Regions from separate parts of the Mesorhizobium sp. M0045 genome, predicted to be linked through region 4. Evidence: predicted binding sites of a transcription regulator. Region 4 holds the regulator's gene; each other region holds the start of a gene.
The links. The regulator PhoB, encoded in region 4, activates phosphate uptake and scavenging genes when phosphate is short. The targets are predictions, from matches to a motif close to TGTCATNNANCTGTCAT.
Positions count from the first base shown of each region.

Region 1: the regulator PhoB is predicted to act here: its motif matches at 1,737-1,753, upstream of phnF (phosphonate metabolism transcriptional regulator PhnF).
Region 2: the regulator PhoB is predicted to act here: its motif matches at 2,119-2,135, upstream of olsB (l-ornithine N(alpha)-acyltransferase).
Region 3: the regulator PhoB is predicted to act here: its motif matches at 2,508-2,524, upstream of NKJ72_RS21600 (RNA degradosome polyphosphate kinase).

Region 1 is NZ_JAMYUY010000003.1:348,714-353,496, forward strand. Features, by position in the region: gene NKJ72_RS06730 (carbon-phosphorus lyase complex subunit) at 1-582, opposite strand, end outside; gene phnH (phosphonate C-P lyase system protein PhnH) at 584-1,195, opposite strand; gene phnG (phosphonate C-P lyase system protein PhnG) at 1,195-1,656, opposite strand; gene phnF (phosphonate metabolism transcriptional regulator PhnF) at 1,790-2,533, shown strand; gene NKJ72_RS06750 (zinc-binding alcohol dehydrogenase family protein) at 2,552-3,568, opposite strand; gene NKJ72_RS06755 (ABC transporter permease) at 3,639-4,604, opposite strand; gene NKJ72_RS06760 (sugar ABC transporter ATP-binding protein) at 4,601-4,783, opposite strand, start outside.
Region 2 is NZ_JAMYUY010000003.1:401,689-406,471, forward strand. Features, by position in the region: gene NKJ72_RS06970 (hypothetical protein) at 10-210, opposite strand; gene grpE (nucleotide exchange factor GrpE) at 449-1,084, shown strand; gene olsB (l-ornithine N(alpha)-acyltransferase) at 1,180-2,055, opposite strand; gene NKJ72_RS06985 (PAS domain-containing hybrid sensor histidine kinase/response regulator) at 2,205-4,493, opposite strand; gene acuI (acrylyl-CoA reductase (NADPH)) at 4,578-4,783, opposite strand, start outside.
Region 3 is NZ_JAMYUY010000014.1:115,120-119,902, reverse strand. Features, by position in the region: gene ppx (exopolyphosphatase) at 1-234, opposite strand, end outside; gene NKJ72_RS21600 (RNA degradosome polyphosphate kinase) at 234-2,435, opposite strand; gene NKJ72_RS21595 (zinc-finger domain-containing protein) at 2,585-2,830, shown strand; gene NKJ72_RS21590 (FAD-dependent monooxygenase) at 2,850-4,082, shown strand; gene NKJ72_RS21585 (TIGR02117 family protein) at 4,098-4,769, opposite strand.
Region 4 is NZ_JAMYUY010000003.1:135,833-140,615, forward strand. Features, by position in the region: gene pstC (phosphate ABC transporter permease subunit PstC) at 1-169, shown strand, start outside; gene pstA (phosphate ABC transporter permease PstA) at 173-1,024, shown strand; gene pstB (phosphate ABC transporter ATP-binding protein PstB) at 1,021-1,824, shown strand; gene phoU (phosphate signaling complex protein PhoU) at 1,857-2,564, shown strand; gene phoB (phosphate regulon transcriptional regulator PhoB) at 2,581-3,270, shown strand; gene NKJ72_RS05630 (ROK family protein) at 3,280-4,524, opposite strand.

The DNA of each region.
Region 1 (4,783 bases), 210 kb from region 4:
GCGGATGTCGCGCGCCATCGGGAATTCGAGCGGCTCGCGGGTGATGTCGCCGGGGACATGATCTTCAGGCATGTCGCCGTCGGATTCGATCAGGCCCTCGCGGGCGAGGATCGCCGACACGCGCGGCATGGCTTCCGCTTCGCCGGCACGCTGCTCCGGCTCGGCGACTTCGCCGCCTGCAGCAAGCTCGGGATCGAGCAGCCGGTGGGTGTAGTCGAAAGTCGGGCCGAGCAACTGGCCGCCGGGCAGGTCCTTGTAGGTGGCCGACACGCGCCGCTCGACCAGCATCGTGCCGGTGTCGACCGCCCTGGTGTAGCCGAAGCGCGGCAGCGTGGTGCGGTAGGCGCGAATGAGGAAGATCGCCTCGATCATGTCGCCGCGCGCCTGGACGATGGCGAGTGCCGCCAATTCCGTGTCGTAGAGCGAACCTTCACTCATCACCCGGTCGACGCCGAGCGCCAGCTGCTCGACGATCTGGTTGAGGCGAAGTGCGGGCACCGAACGATCGCCGCGCCGGCGGTCGGCGAGCAGTTTGTGGGCGTTGCGAATGGCCGCTTCGCCACCCTTTACCGCGACATACATCCTATGCCTCCATCATCTTGATGCGCGTCGTGCGCGGCAGGCAGGCAATTGCTTCGGACGTGGCGAGGATGATGTCGACGCCACGCGGAAAGCGCTGGTTGTTCTGCTTCCATTGCTCGACGAAATGGCGCGGCATTTGCGCCGGCGCGATCGTCGCCGTCTTCTCGATGCCCGGGCCTTCGAGCAGCAGCGGAGCGCCGGAGACAAGATCGCTGACCTCGAGGATCAGCGTCGTGGAGCGATCGGGATAATCCTGGGTGCCTTGCGAAAACCCGTCGAGCGCCATCATCTCGGCCGGGGTGGCGATCAGCGCGAAATGCGCGTCGGCCGATGTGTTGGCCAGCGGCGCGCCGGTATGGAAGCCAAGCCAGGATTTCACCGTCGCTGAAGCCTGCAAGGCGGGGTCGAGCCAGAGCGGCGTGTCGTTATCGCACAGCGCCAGCGCAATGGCGCCCGCGGTGGCTGACAGCGGCGTCGGTGGATGGGTAAAGACCGGCAGGGGCTGCAGTGTGCCCGGCCGCGCCATCGCGTCCATCACTGCGCGGAAGACCGTCTGGGCGTCGAACACCGGATCGGCAAAGCCGCCTTCGATCGCTTGGGTTGCGATGTCCATCAGTCTTCTCCGCGTACCATGGTGAAGAAATCGACCTTGGTCGCCGCCGTCTCGGCGCGGCGCTGGTCACGGGCCTTGGCCAGTGCCGCCCGCAAGGGCGCGACGAGCCTGGCCTCGACCTCGTTGCGGTGAGCCGGGTCCTGCCAGAGCGCGTCGGCGATTGCCGCCAGCCTTGCCTTCTGCTTGTCGCGGCCGAGCGCATAGCAGTGGCCGACCTGTCCGGAGGCGAGCCTGACGGTGGCGCGGGTGACCGTCGCCTCGCCAACGTTGAACGGCGCGCCGCCGCCACCGATGCGGCCACGCACGGTCACCAGGCCGGTTTCGGGGCCGCGCAGGAGTTCCGCCTCAGAAGGCAGGCCGGCTTCGTTCCACAGACGGACGATATCGTCGCCGGTCGATTGCGCCAGCGTTGTCATAACGGCCTTGCGCTCAGCCTGATCGCGCGCTTCCTGTCCTCGCATGGTTAACACTCCCTTGCATCGACACTTGTCTATTGATATAGACAATTATACAAATTATACCTATTATCTAATGCGTGTCTATGACGGGTGCATGACAGGGCGAGAAGAGGGGGCGCAAAGGTTGGGGCAGAAAATGATCGGACAAGCCAACAGCATCGAGCGGCGCAGCGGTGTCGCGCTGTGGCGGCAGATCGCCGATCAGATCCTGCATTCGATTGCCGTCGGCGATTTTCCCGAAAATGCGGCGTTGCCGCCGGAGGTGGCACTTGCCGAGCGCTATGGCGTCAACCGCCACACCGTCCGCAGCGCCATTGCAGCGCTGGTGCAGGAGGGTGTGCTCAGGGCAGAGCAGGGGCGCGGCACCTTCGTGCTGTCGCGCAGGCGGCTGTCATATCCGATCGGCGCCCGCACCCGCTTTTCCGAAGGATTGCAAGGACAGGCGTCCGAGCGGCATATCACCTTGCTTGCATCATCGGTCGAGCCTGCCAACCGTCGTGTGGCAGAGAGCTTAGGCCTTGCAAAGGGGGCCGACGTGATACGTCTGGAAACGCGCGGCGAAGCCGATGGAATGCCGGTGTCCCGCGCTGCCGGCTGGTTCGATGCCAGGCGCTTTGCCGGCATCGATGCTGCCATGGCGGAAACCGGTTCGATCACCGCATCGCTGGCACGTTTCGGCATTGACGACTATCTGCGGCAATCGACGGTGCTGTCGGCGCGCCATGCGGATGCCGCCGACCTTGCGGACCTCGACCTGCAGCCCGGCGCCATCGTGCTGGTGACGGTCGCCGTTAACGTCACGCCCGACGGTCAGCCGATCCAGTTTTCGGAGTCGCGCTTCCCGGCCGAGCGGATCGAGCTCAAACTATCGGCGCTCTGAGATGCGCCAGCCCTGGCATCATCCGACCTGGATAACCGCCTTGATCAGGCCGGACTTCTCATGCGCCCAGCGGGCAAGATCGTGCGGCGTTTCGCCAAGCGTCGTGCGGTGCGTGACGAGCTTTGCCAACGGCACCGCGCCGTTGCGGATCGAGGCGGCGACATGGTCGAAATCGGCACGCAGCGCGTTGCGGCTGCCGATCAGCATCATCTCGCGCTTGTGGAATTCGGGATCGGAAAAGGCGATGTCGTCCTTGACGACGCTGACCAGGACCAGCGCCCCGCCATGCGCGACATGGGCGAAGGCCGACTGCACCGACTGGGTGTTGCCGGTGGCATCGAAAACCATGTCAAAGCCATCGCCGTCGGTTGCTTGCCGCACCAGGTCCGCAGCAGCGCCCTGCGAGCCGTCGAGGGTCGCGAAGCCGAGTTCGCTTTCGGCGAAACTCAGCCTCTCCGCACTCATGTCGAGCAGCGTCACGTCGAGCCCGGCGATGCGGGCGAACAGCGCCGTGCCGAGCCCGATGGGGCCCGCGCCGATGACCAGCGTGCGCGCACCTGGATCAGCCAGCGAGCGCCGCACGGCATGCGCGCCGATCGCCAGGAATTCGACGGCAGCAGCATCGGCCAGCGACAAGCCGTTTGCCGGATAGAGATTTTGCGCCGGCACCAGAATTTGCTCGCACATGGCGCCGTCGCGGTGGACGCCGAGCACCTCGATCTTAACGCAGCAATTCGGCTTGCCTTGCCGGCAGGCGATGCATTTGCCGCAGGCGAGATAGGGATTGACGACCACCGGTTCGCCGATTGCCAGATCGACGCCCTCCCCAACCTCGATCACGGTGCCGGAAACTTCGTGGCCCATGATGCGGGGATAGGCGAGGAACGGGTGCTTGCCTTCGAAGATGTGATAGTCGGTGCCGCAGATGCCGACATGGCTGACGGCGACCAGCGCCCAGCCGGCCGGGGGCGCGCCAGGCGCCGGACGATCTTCGAGGACAAGTTCGCCGGGCGAGCGGCAGACGACGGCTTTCATGCTTCAATCCAGTCGGTTCATGGCACCGCCGGCTCTGCTGTCGCGAGGCCGGCGGTTGTGGGGAGGCGGTCTATTTGCCGCGGCGGCGCAGCCCGTCGAAATAGACGATGACGATGATCAGCACGCCGGTGATGATGCGCTGCCAGAAGGCGTTGACGTTGAGCAGATTGGCGCCGTTGTTGATGGTGGCAAGGATGAAGGCGCCGAGCAGCGGCCCGTGAACTGAGCCGACAGCGCCGAACAGCGAGGTGCCGCCGATCACCGAGGAGGCGATCGCCTGCAATTCCCAGCCCTCGGCTTGTGTCGGATTGCCGATGCCGATGCGCGAGGCAAGCAGCACGCCGACGAATGCCGCACACAGCCCCGACAGCGTGTAGGCCATGTAGATGGTGCGCTGGACGTTGACGCCTGACAGGCGCGACGCCTCGGCGTTGGAGCCGACCGAGAACAGATAGCGGCCCCAGCGGCTGTGGTGCAGGAAGATGTAGGCCGGGATGCCGACCAGGATCACCATCCAGAACAGATTGGGGACGCCGAGGAAGGAACTGCGCGAGAACGTCTGGAAGGCGTCGTTGTTGATCGAGATCGAGTTGCCGTTGGTCATCAACAGACCGATGCCGCGCAGCGAGGTCAGCGTCGCCAGGGTGATGATGAAGGGCGGCAGGCCCATCTTGACGATGCCGAAGCCGTGGAACATGCCGATGGCGACGCCGACCAGCAAGGTGATCAGGATGGCCAGGAAAACCGGTGTTCCGGCGTTGATCAGCATCGCGACGATGACGGTGGCGAAGCCGACCACGGCGCCGACGGAAAGGTCGATGCCGCCGGTGATGATGACGAAGGTCTGGCCGACCGCCAGGATGGCGATCATCGACCCTTGCCGCAACAGGTTGGAGATGTTGTTGGCCGAGGCGAAGCTCGGCGTCGCCACCGACAGGATGACCCACAAAAGAACCAGCAGCGCCAGCAGTGTCAGCCCGAAAAGGGCGTTGTAGTTGCGTTTCGGCCTTTCGGCAGCGATCGCCTCGGTGCTCATATCCGTCCTCCCGGTCTTTCTTGTTTCTCGGCCAGCGCCTGGGTGAGGATCTCCTCGTGATCAGCGGTCCGAAACCCGTGCGTAGCCACCAGTTTGCCGCGCCGGAACACATGCAGCGTGTCGGCGAGTTCATAGACCTCGGGCAGGTAGGACGAGATCAGGATGATGCCGGCTCCTTT
Region 2 (4,783 bases), 270 kb from region 4:
CAACGGCGCCTATCGACGGCGCCCGCCTGCGACCATGTTGGTTTCGATGCCATCCAGGCGGTCGAGCAATTTCTTCAGGCGGTCGGGAATATCCGTCTCCGTGCGGAATGCCGGCAGGGTGCGCAGGAAGCGCTTGGTGGTCTCATTGCCGAGCTGGCGCCGGATATCGACGGCGAGCGCGTCGTGCTTTTCGCCATTGGTGCGGGACATCTTCCAAAATCCTGTGTCGGCTTCGAAACTCCTCCAGGAGAGAAATGGTTCCCGCATTGTAGTAGCCTGGCAAGCAAAGCCGTCGGATACGGTAAAGTTTGAATTAAAATCGAAAAGTCTCCGCTGTTCGCCTTCCAGCCGCGGCAGCGGCTGCAGTAGCGCTTGCCCCTTGATTTTTGGCCGCCAAACCTCGATATCGGGCGCAAATCCACACCATCGAAAATGACGGGAAACGGCGATGAGCGACCAGGCAAAAGACGAACGCGCGCCCGATGAAGCCGAGAAGACCGAGGCTGCCGCGGAGCCAAGGGAAAGCGGCGTCGACAGCGACTATGAAGCGCTTGTGCGGCTTCTGAAGGAAAACGAAGAGCTGAAGGATCGCGCGCTGCGCGTCGCGGCCGACATGGAGAATTTGCGCCGCCGCACCGCCCGCGACGTCCACGATGCGCGTGCCTATGCGGTTGCCAACTTTGCCCGCGACATGCTTTCAGTGTCAGACAATCTGCGCCGTGCTCTGGATGCCATCCCGGAGGAGGCCAAGGCTTCGGGCGATGCCGGTTTCAAGGCGCTGATCGACGGCGTCGAGATCACCGAGCGCGCCATGCTGTCGGCGCTGGAACGTCACGGCGTGAAGAAGCTTGAGCCCGAGGGCGAGAAATTCGATCCGAATTTCCACCAGGCGATGTTCGAGGTGCCCAATCCCGACGTACCGGCCAACACGGTCGTGCAGGTCGTGCAGCCCGGCTATTCGATCGGCGAGCGTGTGCTGCGGCCGGCCATGGTCGGCGTCGCCAAGGGCGGCCCCAAGCATGTGGCGAGCGAAGCGCCGGTGGAGCCGGGGCCGGTGAATGAGCAAGCTGAGAAGGATGCGTAGGTTAGGGGAGTAGGGGATCAGGGATTAACGCTACGTCGGATAAAGTAGAGCAATTGCCTACTCCGGCCGTTACCTTCTCTCCCCTACTGCCCTACTCAGGCAGCAAACCGCTGCGCTTCTCCGCCATAATAATTGACGTAGCGGGCACCGATCTCCTTGACCGGCATCACCACGAACACGTCGACCGTCGAGAATTCACGGTCGATGACGCAGCCGTCGCCGATGCGCGCGCCGACGCGCAGATAGCCCTTGACCAGCGGCGGCATCGCGGCGATCGCCGCCTTGGTGTTGACGGCCTCGATCGGCATCAGGTCCATGGAACAATAGCGCCCGGCGACGGCGCGCACGTCCCAGGATGAATTCGTCCGGCAGTGGTGGGCAAGATAGGTCAGCGCCTCCGCATGTGCCGCCGGCACGGTGCCGTGGAACGACGCGCATCCGGTCATCACGCCGATGCCGTAATGGTTGATATAGGCCCAGATGCCTTGCCACAGCGCCTCGATGGTGCGCTTCGAGCGGTATTCCGGCAGAACACAGGAGCGGCCGAGCTCGAGGAAACGCTGGCCGGGATGCCGCGCGATCAGCTTGGTCAGCTCGAATTCGCCTTCGGAATAGAAGCCGCCGGCCGCCGCGGCAATCTCCTGCCGCAGCAGGCGGTAGGTGCCGACGATGCGGCGATGCTCGGGGCCGGAAAGCGAAGTATCGAACACAAGCAGATGATCGCAGAGGGGATCGAAGCGATCGGCATCGCGGCGGTCCTGCATCTGGAACAGGTCCTTCCTGGCACCAAGCTCGTCGTAGAACACCCGGTAGCGCACTTCCTGCGCGGCAGCGATCTCGGCCTCGTTGCGGGCGAGCCGCACTTCGAGATTGCCGATGCGGCCGAGCGATGCGCCTTTTATGACGGCATCGGCGTTCCGGCCGACGAGCAAAGGCCCGCTGGCGTTCGGCCGAGCATCACATTCCGGCATGACTGTATGCACGAGTGATTCTCCTTCGAGCCATCCCTCTTGGCACGGGGATACGGTGTAGGTGCAACAGGATTGTGACAGTACCGTGATACGGCTCTGCGGGCAATACTTCGTCGGCTGGGTAATCTATCAACCGTCTATGTTGTGCCTCAGGCGGCCACTTGCCCCTCGACGGCATGAACCAGGGCATCGGGGTCGAGCGGCTTGGTGACGAAGCCGCTGGCACCGTGAGCGAGCACGGCATGGCGGGTCTTTTCCTGGCTGTCGGCCGACAGCACCATGATCGGCACCGGCGGCACCGCGGTCTCCTCCTCATGGCGGCGGATGGCGGCGATGGCGTCCAGGCCGTCCATGACAGGCATGTGCAAGTCCATCAGCACCACGTCGTAGCGGTGCTTGTGGCCGGTGCTGATGACCGCCTCGACCGCGGCCTTGCCGTTGCCGACCACTTTCACGCGATGCCCGGCCTTCAGCAGCGTGGCGCGGGCCAGCATGGCATTGATGTCGTTGTCCTCGGCGATCAGCACCGACAGGCCCTGCTGGCGGGCGCCAATGGCATGCCCGGCCTGCGCGCCGCGCCTTTGCAGTTGCGGCTCGGCGATGACCGGTGCATGGCTGGTCAAAAGCACGCGCAGCAGTGTCTCGCCGCGCACCGGCCTCGCCAGGAAGGTGGCGTAACCATTGGCACGGAACTCGCCAAGCATGCCGCGGTCGGTCGGCGCGATCAGCGTCACTGCCTCGCACTCGGCAAATCCGCTCTGGCGCAGGCGCCTGAGCAGCCTGCCGTCGCTTTGCTCCATGGCAGCATCGATCAGCAGCACGTCACAGCCCTCGGCGAAAGCGGTGGCCTGGGCGGCGGCGGTGGCCAGATCGACCGTGCCGCCATTGGCGCGAATGGTGCGGGCGATGGCTTCGGCCTCGACCGGGTTCTTCGACACGATCACCGCATGCCGGCCCGACAGCGGGTTCTCGCGGATCTGCGGCGCCTCGACGGCGGAAATAGCGGGAATCTCGAAGACGAATTCAGATCCCTGGCCAAGGCGGCTCGAAACAGAGATGGTGCCGCCCATGGCGGTCACCAGGCGCTTGGAAATGGCAAGACCGAGGCCGGCACCGCCATGCGCACGGGTCGAGGTGCCGTCAGCCTGTTCAAAGTCCTCGAAGATACGCTCCATGTCCTCCTCGCGCAGACCGGGGCCGGTGTCGGTGATGGTGAAGCGGATGCGGTCGGTGGTTTCGGTGCGGACGCGGGCGATGCTTGCCAGGACGCCGCCGCTGTCGGTGAACTTGACGGCGTTGCCGATGAGGTTGAGCAGCACCTGCCTGACCCTGCCGGGGTCGGCGGTGATCAGCTGCGGCACGTCGGGTTCGACATGACAGCCGAGGCCGATATCCTTGGCAAAAGCCCGCGCCGCCAAAAGCTCGACGACATTGTCGGCGATCTCACGCACCGACATCGGCTGCGGTTCGGGGTCGAAGCGGCCGGCCTCGATCTTGGAGTAGTCGAGCAGGTCCTCGATCAGCGCCAGCAGCGCGCTGGCCGAGGTCGAGATGGCGCCGACATAGGTCCGCTGCTCGGGCGAAAGGCTAGTGTCGGCGAGAAGCCGGGCCATGCCCATGATGCCGTTCATCGGCGTGCGGATCTCGTGGCTGACGGTGGCGAGGAAACGCGATTTGGCCTGGCTCGCATATTCGGCCCGCTCGCGGGCGGTGATCAGCGAGGATTCGGCGCGCTTGCGGGCGGTGATGTCGCGGGCGATGGCGCGATGCGAAACGGCGCCGCTGTCCTTGTCGCGCACCGACAGCTCGATCCAAGAGAACCAGCGTGGACCGTCCGGCGTGCGAATGGCGACGTCGGTGGAACTCAGGCATTCATGGTCGGAAAAGGCGGCGTCGGGGACGATTCCGACATCGATGCCTAGTTCGGCCAGGGTCTTGCCGGCCAACTCGCGCTGGTCGGTTTCGACAAGGTCGGCGAAAACCTTGTTGGCGTAGACGATGTGGCCGTCGCGGTCGCGGTGGACGACGAGATCGCCGAGTGCATCGATCAGACCGCGAAAGCGCTCCTCGCTCTCCCGCATCTCCCACATGCGGTCGGCCAGCGTCTCGATTTCGGCGCGGCTGCGGGCGGTGGTGGCATCGAGCAGGGCCACCGCGCGGCGCTCGGTGCGCCTGTTGCGCAGATGCATGGCGAGCCCGGCCATGGCTGTCGCCAAAAGGCCGATGGTGATGAAGATCGGCGCTCCGGTCAAATGCGACAGGCCCGCCAGCACGACGATGGCGACCAGCGTCAGGAAGGACAGGCCTTCGCGGTTGGCGTCGGGTAATTCCGGCGCCAGCGGTGGCGCGGCGACAAGCTGCCGTGCTGGCGCCTCGGGGGCCGGCCCGTCGGCCCGTTCGGCTGGTTCCGCCGCTCTGATGCCGGGTTCCGCAATCATACGGAACTCCTGCCAGACAGAGCTTATCGAAGGTTGTGATTGATCGTTCGAATTTTAGCGGTCGCGCTCTTTTTCCCCGGGGGCTCACATGTCCACCACCACACGGCCGCGGATCTTGCCCTCGACGATGTCATGCGCGGAGCCGATGATGCCGTCGAAGCCGATGCTCGTCGACAGACTGGCAAGCTTTGCGTGATCGAGATCGGTGCCGATGCGGCGCCAGGCCTCGAGGCGGACCGCCTTGGGTGCCATCACCGAATCAATGCCGAGCAGCGAGACACCGCGCAGGA
Region 3 (4,783 bases), on a different contig from region 4:
GGAGAGCGCGCGGAAGCGGCGGAACTCTTCCATCGAACGCGTCACCGCCTCGGGATCGAGCTTTCCGGTCGAAACGATGCCGCGGCCGAGGCCGGCCAGCATCTTTTCGTTGAACAGCAAGGTCGGCGAGCGCGCCAGCCCCTCATAGATCACAAGACGGATCGAGTTCGACCCGATATCGATGATGGACAGCGGTCGGCGGTCCTGGAGCCGGCCCTGGGACGCTGAAATCATCAGCCCGTCGCTGCGTTCTGTTTCTTGCGGCGTTTGAACTGCGCGATGCGCTTGGGCGCATGCGACTTCAACGCATCGCCCCGTCCGGACAGGCTCGGATTGGTCATGAAATATTCCTGCGCGTTGAACGGTTCCTCGCCCTCCTCCAGCACGACGCGCCGGGAGGTTCCATCAGCCAATACGTCGAAACTTTGCTGGTTGTCCATGATGTTGCCGAGCATGATCTGGCCGAGCACCTGCTCATGCACAGTTGGATTGGTGATCGGCACCATGGTCTCGACGCGGCGGTCGAGATTGCGCGGCATCAGATCGGCCGAGGAGATGTAGACAATCGCCCCGTCCGAGGGCAAGCCGTGGCCGTTGCCGAAGCAATAGATGCGGCTGTGCTCGAGGAAGCGGCCGACGATCGACTTCACCCTGATGTTCTCCGATAGGCCGGGCACCTGCGGTCTCAGGCAGCAGATGCCGCGCACGACGAGATCGATCTCGACGCCAGCGCGGCTGGCATCGTAGAGCGCGTCGATGACGATCGGGTCGACCAAGGCGTTCATCTTCATCCAGATGCGGGCCGGTCTGCCCTCCAGCGCGTGGCTGATCTCATCCGAAATGTGCTGGAGGATGCGGTCGCGCAGCGTGAACGGCGAGATGGCCAGCCGCATCTGCTCGGCCGGCTCGGCATAGCCGGTGATGAAGTTGAACAACTGGGCGACATCGCGCGCGATTGTCGGGTCGGTGGTGAAGAAGGACAGATCGGTGTAGATGCGGGCGGTGACCGGGTGGTAGTTGCCGGTGCCCAGATGCACGTAATTGCGCAGCCTGCCGTCCTCGCGCCGCACGACCAGCGACATCTTTGCGTGGGTCTTCAGTTCGAGAAAGCCAAAGACGACCTGGACGCCGGCGCGCTCGAGGTCGCGCGCCCAGCGGATGTTGGCCTCCTCGTCGAAGCGCGCCTTGAGCTCAACGAGGGCGGTCACCGACTTGCCGGCCTCGGCGGCGTCGACCAACGCGCGTACGATAGGGCTGTCGTTGGAGGTGCGGTAGAGCGTCTGCTTGATCGCCACCACTTCCGGGTCGGCCATTGCCTGGCGCAGAAACTGCACCACCACGTCGAAGGATTCGTAAGGGTGGTGGACGATGATGTCCTTCTCGCGGATCGCGGCAAAACAGTCGCCGCCATGCTCGCGGATGCGCTCGGGAAAGCGCGGATTGTACGGCGTGAACTTCAGATCGTCGCGGGCGACGGCGACGATCTCCGATATCTGGCTGAGCGCCAGCGGACCGGTGAGCACGCTGATGCGGCTGGCCGAGACGCCGAGCTCGCCGGCGACGAAATCGCGCAATTCGGCCGGCATCGACCTGTCGAACTCGATGCGGATGACCGAGCCGCGGCGTCGCCGCTTCAGCGCCGTCTCGAACAGCCGCACCAGATCCTCTGATTCTTCCTCGACCTCGATATCGCTGTCGCGGATAATGCGGAACGTGCCGGAGCCCTTGACCTCATAGCCGGGGAACAGCTTGCCGATATAGAGACTGACCGCCTCTTCGAGTGGAATGAAGCGGACATGATGCTTGCGATCCGGCAAGCGGATGAAGCGCCTCAGCGCCACCGGCAGGCGCAAAAGCGCGCTCATTTCCTCGCCGTTCTTGCGGTGGCGCAATTGCAGCGCCATCGAGAAACCGAGGTTGGGAATGAACGGGAACGGATGCGCCGGGTCGATCGACAGCGGGGTCAGGACCGGAAATACCTGCTCCTGGAAATGGTCCTCGAGCCAGGTCTTCTCGTCCTTGGTCAGCGCATCGCGGGTGATGCTTTCGATGCCCTGTTTGTCGAGCAGCAGCATCAGCGCCGAAAGGCTGTTCTGCTGGTCCTCCTGCAGGCGCTCGACCTCGCGCAGCAATTGTTCGAGCTGCTGCTCGGGAGTGCGCCCATCCGGGCTCTTCAGCACGATGCCCTCGCGCACCTGGCCGGCAAGACCGGCGACGCGGACCATGAAGAACTCGTCGAGGTTGGCGGCCGATATCGACAGAAAGCGCACGCGCTCGAGCAGCGGATGATTTGCGTTCAGCGATTCCTCGAGCACGCGCCGGTTGAATTGCAGCCAGGAAAACTCGCGATTGACGAAGCGGTCGGGATTGCCGCCTTCGCGGCTCGCGGCCTCGACGGTGATGAATTCGTTCTGGACCGGCTTCAGTTCGTTCATGGTTTCCGCTCTTCCCACACCGTTCGACGACCACAGCCTTAACCGGCTCAACTTATCCTCTGACAGGCTTTTGCGACAGTTTCATTTCATCGATCTTGCAAAGAGATGGGTTATGATCCAGATGCAATCGACAAGATCAGGAGACGACGATGGCAGGCGGTTCCATTCCCCATTTCCAGAACGATGCGGGCTATCCGGCAATCGACATCGGCGTCAAGGAATTCATGTGCACCGGCGCCAATCCGCCTTTCGACCATCCGCATGTATTTCTCGATATGGGCGACGACAATGAAAAAGTCTGCCCCTATTGCTCGACGCTCTATCGCTATTCGCCCAAGCTGAAGGCATTGGAAACGCAGCCGCCAGGCTGCCTCTATATCGACCAGGCCGCCTGATTCTTCCGCGACAAGCCTGATGCGAGAAACGCAGTCCCGGCAGGTGGTCATCGCCGGGGCGGGCGTCGCCGGGCTGACCGTGGCACTGGCCTTTGCCGAGCGCGGCTATCGGATAAAACTGTTCGAACAGGCGCAGCATCTCGAGGCTGCCGGCGCCGGTATCCAGCTTTCACCCAACGCGACATGCATCCTTCGACAATTCGGCGTACTCGATCGGCTGCTGCCGACGGCGGTGCGGCCGGAGGCGGTCGTGCTCAAGGATGCCGTCACGCTTCGCGAGCTGGCGCGCGTACCGCTTGGCCAGGTGGCTGAAACGCGCTGGGGAGCACCCTATCTCGTCGCCCACCGTGCCGATCTGCAGTCAGCGCTGATGGAGCGGATAGCCGAGCGGTCCGAGGTCGAGCTTGTCACTGGTGCCCGCGTCGGCGGCGTCGCAACCGGACCGAATGGCATCACCGCAACAGTCGAGATTGCCGGCACGACCATCGAAGCCGAAGCATCGTTGCTGGTCGGAGCCGATGGCGTCTGGTCGTCGGTGCGAGAAACGCTCGCCCGCGAGGGGGCCGATTTCCGGAGAAGCAGCTTCTCGGGCGAGCTTGCCTGGCGCGCAACGGTGGCCGCGGACAGCCTCGCCGGACAAGCCTTCAGGGTGATCGGTGCGCCCGATTGCGTTACCACATTCCTCTATCCAGGCTTCCATATGGTCGCCTATCCGGTCAGCCGTGGCGCGGTCTTCAACCTTGCGGCCTTCACCAAGGGCGAGCGCATCGCCGAGAGCTGGTCGGGGCATGCCGACCCCGCCATCCTCGCCAACGCCATGCGCGGTACCGCGCCGGCGCTGGTCCGTCTGGCGAGCGAGGCCGCGCCATGGACGGCATGGCCGATCCATACCGTCGAGCGGCGGCGGTGGACGACGCCGCAGGGCATAGCGCTGATCGGCGATGCGGCGCATGCGATGACGCCGTTTGCCGCACAGGGAGCGGCGATGGCGATCGAGGACGCGGTAACCCTTGCCGGTTTCGTTGCCACCTCGCCTGCCGACCTCAGCAGCGCGCTTGTCGCCTGGGAACAGGCGCGGCGGCCGCGCGTAGCCCAGGTCGCCCGCCGCGGCGCCATCAACCGCCTCGCCTGGCATGCGGCCGGGCCGGTGGCGATGGCCCGCAACCTGTTCCTGGCGATGCGCTCACCCGAAAAACTCGCCGCTGATCTCGACTGGCTCTACGGCTGGCGGGCGGACGCTCGGCGGTCCTAAGTCATCGGAGGCTTGTCAATTGTAAAGCCGCATCGACAGGCTCAGCGAGGCCGGCAGCGGGTTCCACCAGCCGGTGCGCAGGCCGGCGGCGCGCAGTGCCGCCGCCGCCCAGGTGTTGCAGCCGACCAGCGCGTTGAAATGGCCATTGGCTTCGAAGAAACGATCGAAACGGGAATAGGCCGCATTCTCGATCGACATGGCCCCGTTCGGTCCCTGCTGAAAACTCGCCGCAATGAAATCGAGCAGCGCCGCCAAGCGTTCCTCACTTACGTCGAAGCCGGCGACGTCGGGATGCGGCTCGGCGATTTCGCCTGAAATGTCGACATGCATCACCGAGGCATCGACGGTCAGCGCCTTCATCACCGGCACTGCCTTCAGTTCCGACCAGGTCGGCGTCTCGAGATAGAAGGCGCGGCCGCCCCAGCCCAAGACGATGTAGCGGACCTCCGCCATGTCGGCCGGAATGCCGGCATCGACCAGGAAGTGGAAGCGCCGGCGCACATCGTCGTCGACCGGGATGGCGATGTCGGTGTGGATCGGGTTTTTCAGCACCAGGATGCGGTGGCTTGCGCCGATCGGATCGGCAGCGGCCGCCGGCCAGAGCGGGCGCGGCAGCAGCGTGCCCAGCGCCACCGCAAGGACTGCTGCAACGACCAGCAGGCCGAGAAAACGAGCAAGCTTCTTCATGGGGAACGCGTAGA
Region 4 (4,783 bases):
GGGCACGACGATCTCGGCGACCATCGCCAATGAATTTACTGAGGCCGACGGCGACCTCTACACCTCCTCGCTGGTCGCGCTCGGCCTGATCCTGTTCGTCATCACCTTCCTGATCCTTGCCGCCGCCCGCTATATGCTGATGCGGATCGACGCCCGTACGGGAGCCTGACCGATGTCGACATCCTCATCGCTCCACAGCCGCCGCAAAGCCAGGAATTCGGTGATGATGGCGCTTTGCGTCGTCGCCGCCGGCATCGGGCTTGCCTGGCTGGCGCTCATCCTCGGTGCGTTGGTCTACAAGGGCACAGCCGGGCTTTCGTTCGCGGTCTTCACCGAGATGACGCCACCACCGGGCGAGGCCGGCGGCCTGCTCAATGCCATCGCGGGCAGCCTGCTGATGACGATCATCGCCGTTGTCGTCGGCACGCCGATCGGCGTGCTGGCGGGAACCTACATGGCCGAGTATGGACGCTTTTCGCGCATCACTACCGTCGTCCGCTTCATCAACGACATCCTGTTGTCGGCGCCGTCGATCATCATCGGCTTGTTCGTCTATGAATTGATGGTGCGGCCAATGGGACATTTCTCGGCCATTGCCGGCGCCGTGGCGCTTGCCATCCTGGTCATTCCGGTGGTCGTGCGCACCACTGAAGACATGCTCAACCTGGTGCCGAACGCGTTGCGTGAAGCCGGTGCCGCGATCGGCGCACCACGCTGGGTGGTGATCCGTTCGGTCGCCTACCGCGCCGCATTGTCCGGCATCGTCACCGGCATATTGCTGGCGATAGCACGCATTTCCGGCGAGACGGCGCCGCTGCTCTTCACCGCGCTCAACAACCAGTTCTGGAGCAGCAATATCAACGCGCCGATGGCCAGCCTGCCGGTGACCATCTTCCAGTTCGCTCTCAGCCCTTACGAGGAATGGCAGCAACTGGCGTGGACCGGCGCACTCATAATCACCCTGACGGTTCTGGGCTTGAGCATCCTCGCCCGCAGCCTTACCGGACGCAGAGAGGACAGATGACACAGATGTTGTCCCCAGACATGACGATGACCGAAACGGTCACCGAGAAGACGAAGATCGAGGTCAAGAACCTCAACTTCTACTACGGCCAGAGCAAGGCGCTGAAGGACATCAGCCTGTCGCTGCCCGAGCGCAGCGTCACGGCCTTCATCGGCCCTTCGGGTTGCGGGAAATCGACGCTGCTGCGCGTCTTCAACCGCATCTACGAGCTCTACCCGAAACAGACCGCCGAGGGGCAGGTGCTGCTTGACGGCAAGAACATTCTCGACCGGTCGCAGGATCTCAACCTCCTCAGGACAAAGATCGGCATGGTATTCCAGAAGCCGACGCCGTTCCCGATGTCGATCTATGAGAACATCGCCTTCGGCGTCAGGCTCTACGAGAATCTCGGCAAGTCCGAGATGGACGGCCGCGTCGAGCAAGCGTTGAAGCGGGCCGCGCTGTGGAGCGAGGTCAAGGACAAGCTAAACGCCAGCGGCTTGAGCCTGTCCGGCGGCCAGCAGCAGCGGCTCTGCATTGCCCGCACCGTGGCAGTGAAGCCGGAAGTCATTCTGCTCGACGAACCGGCTTCGGCCCTCGACCCGCTGTCGACGGCCAAGATCGAGGAACTGATCGACGAGCTGCAAGCCGACTACACGATCGTCATCGTCACCCACAACATGCAGCAAGCGGCGCGCGTGTCGCGCCAGACCGCCTTCATGTATCTGGGTGAACTGGTCGAGTTCGACCGGACCGAGAAGATATTCACGTCGCCCCGCGAGAAGCGCACGCAGGACTACATCACCGGCCGCTTCGGCTGAGCCGTTCCGATCATGCATATGAGGACAGGACCATGGGCGAACACACAGTCGCTTCTTTCGACGAGGATCTCGAGCAGATCAGCAAGCTGATCCGCGACATGGCCGACCTCGCCGGTTCGATGGTCGGCGGGGCGACCAAGGCCCTGTTGAATTCCGACAACGTGCTGGCGCAACGCGTCGTCTCCGACGACGCCATCATGGATGCGCGTCAACGCGAACTGGACGATCGCGCCATCACCCTGATCGCCAAGCGCCAGCCAATGGCTCACGATCTGCGCCATGTCGTCGGAGCGATCCGCATGGCCGGCGACCTCGAACGCATCGGCGACCTTGCCAAGAACATCGCCAAGCGTGTGAGCGCGGTCGGCCTCAGCGTCACGCCGCGCGACCTATCGCATTCCATCGATGCGATGGCGCAGCTAGTGCTCATCCAGGTGCAGGGCGTCATCGAGGAATATGCTGCAGGCGATGCGGCCGCGTTGGCCAAGCTGCGCGCCGCCGACGAGCGCATCGACGTCAAATACACGTCGGTGTTCCGCGAGCTGTTGACCTACATGATGGAAGATCCGCGCAACATCACCGCTTGCACGCATCTGCTGTTCTGCGCCAAGAATCTCGAGCGGATCGGCGACCATGTCACCAACATCGCCGAAAATGCGTATTATGTGCTGACCGGCGAGCAATTGCCGGTCAATCGTCCGAAGCAGGACGAAACGACAATGCCTGCACCGGTGACATGATGGGGGTGCCCAGCCGATGATCGCACCACGCATAATGGTGGTGGAGGACGAGGAGCCGTTGGGCGTGCTGCTCCGCTACAATCTCGAATCCGAAGGCTACCAGGTCGAGGTGGTGACACGCGGCGACGAAGCCGAGATCCGTTTGCAGGAAAATGTGCCCGACCTTCTGGTGCTCGACTGGATGATACCGGCGGTTTCCGGCATCGAGCTCTGCCGCAGGTTGCGCGTGCGCCCCGAAACCGAGCGGCTGCCGATCATCATGCTGACCGCGCGCGGCGAGGAGAGCGACCGGGTGCGCGGTCTTTCGACCGGCGCCGACGACTATCTGGTCAAACCGTTTTCGACACCGGAATTCATGGCCAGGGTCAAGGCGCTGCTGCGGCGCGCCAAGCCGGAAGTGCTGTCCAGCGTGCTGAAGGTCGGCGACATCGTGCTCGATCGCGAATCGCACCGGGTTTATCGCAAGAAGAGCGAGATCCGGCTCGGGCCGACCGAATTCCGGCTGCTCGAGTTCATGATGCGGCATCCGGGCCGCGTCTTCTCGCGTAGCCAGTTGCTCGATAATGTCTGGGGCGAGACGATCTATATCGACGAACGCACCGTCGACGTGCATGTCGGGCGGCTGCGCAAAGCCGTCAATAACGGCCGCATGCCGGATGTCATCCGCACCATCCGCGGCGCCGGCTATGCGATCAGGGAAGATTGACCCGCCTGGTCAGGCGACGTTCCTTCTGACGCCGGGCCTCATTTGCGCGCCCGGCGCGAAAATCTCCTGGTCGACGAAGCTTAACGCCCGCATCGCGCAGCCTTCGCGGATCAGCGGCAATTCGTTTGGCTCGGTGTCGAAGGAGATCGAGCCCGAATGCTGGCCACCGGCGGTCTGGGCGATGGCCTTGCGCAAGGCCGGCTCGATCAGATCGAAGGCAGCGGCACTGGCGCCGACCATCGCGACCGGTGCTGGATCGATCAGCGCGAACAGCGAGCCGAGACCGAAACCCAGCGCTTCGCCGGCCTTGCGGTAGGCCTCGCGTTCCGGCCCATCCTTCTCGCGCGCGCGGGCCGCCAGAGCGCGCATGTCGGCGTCGCTGACGTCGGCGATAGGTTCGCTGTCTTCGCTCATCTGCCTGGCGTTGCGCCAGATGGCATAGTTGCCGGCATAGGCTTCGACGCAGCCGCGCCGCCCGCAACGGCAGAGCGCTCCGCCCGGACGATGGATCATGTGGCCAAATTCGCCGCCCGAGGAATGCGTCCCGGTGAACAGTTCGCCCTTCAGCACAAGCCCCATACCGATGCCATGCGAAAGCAGGATGGCGATGAAGTCGTCGCGATAGCGATCCGGATCGCGCCAGCGCAAAGCCACCGCCATCATATTGCAGTCGTTCTCCACCGTGGCCGGGATACCGAATTCGTCCTCCAGCATGTCGGCAAAGGCGATGTCGGTCTGCGGCGTGATCGGCGACCACAGCATGGCGCGTGCAGGGGAGTCGGTAATGCCCTGAATCGCCAGGGCGATGCGGGCGACACTGCGGACGTCAAGGTCTGGGTCCTCAAGCCGGCGCCGGACGATGGCCCTGCATTCGCGGATCAGTTCGTCGCGCGGCATGGTCAGCGTGTCCAGCCGGCGCTGTTCCTCGGCGACCACCTGTCCCGCATAGTCGATAATGGCGGCCGACAGGAAATTCAGCGACAACACCACGGTCAGCACCGCCGCCGCTTCCGGGTTGAGGGCGAGGCCGACCTGCGGACGACCGCGTTTCAACGAAACGGGCTCACTTGCCTTGCTCTCGGCGAGGATGCCTTCCCGTATCAGGTCGGAGGAGATCGCCGATATGGTTGAATGACTGAGGCCGGTGGTGGCTGCGATCTCCGTACGCGATGGCTGGCCGGCCCGGCGCACCGCCGAGATCACCATCGCCCGGTTGCGCCGGCGCAAATCGTCGTGGCGGATTCCGACCGACATCGTTTTGCTTTCCTCCCGGTTGCCGCGGCCGCTCATGAACCGGAAGCCGTCGGTAATGTCCGACAAATAGTGTCAGATGCGGCAAATAGTGTCAGATGCAGGTGGCGCTGTCATCGTTTATTCCGACGCTCGAAAAAACTCGCAGAGTCATCAAAATCCATCACAATCGATGTTGACAGCAGCCGGAGATCGGGCCAGTATTTTTTCGAGGCTCGAAAAAATTAGAGCTTCCAAGCTGGTCGTTGAGCAATTAGTCACG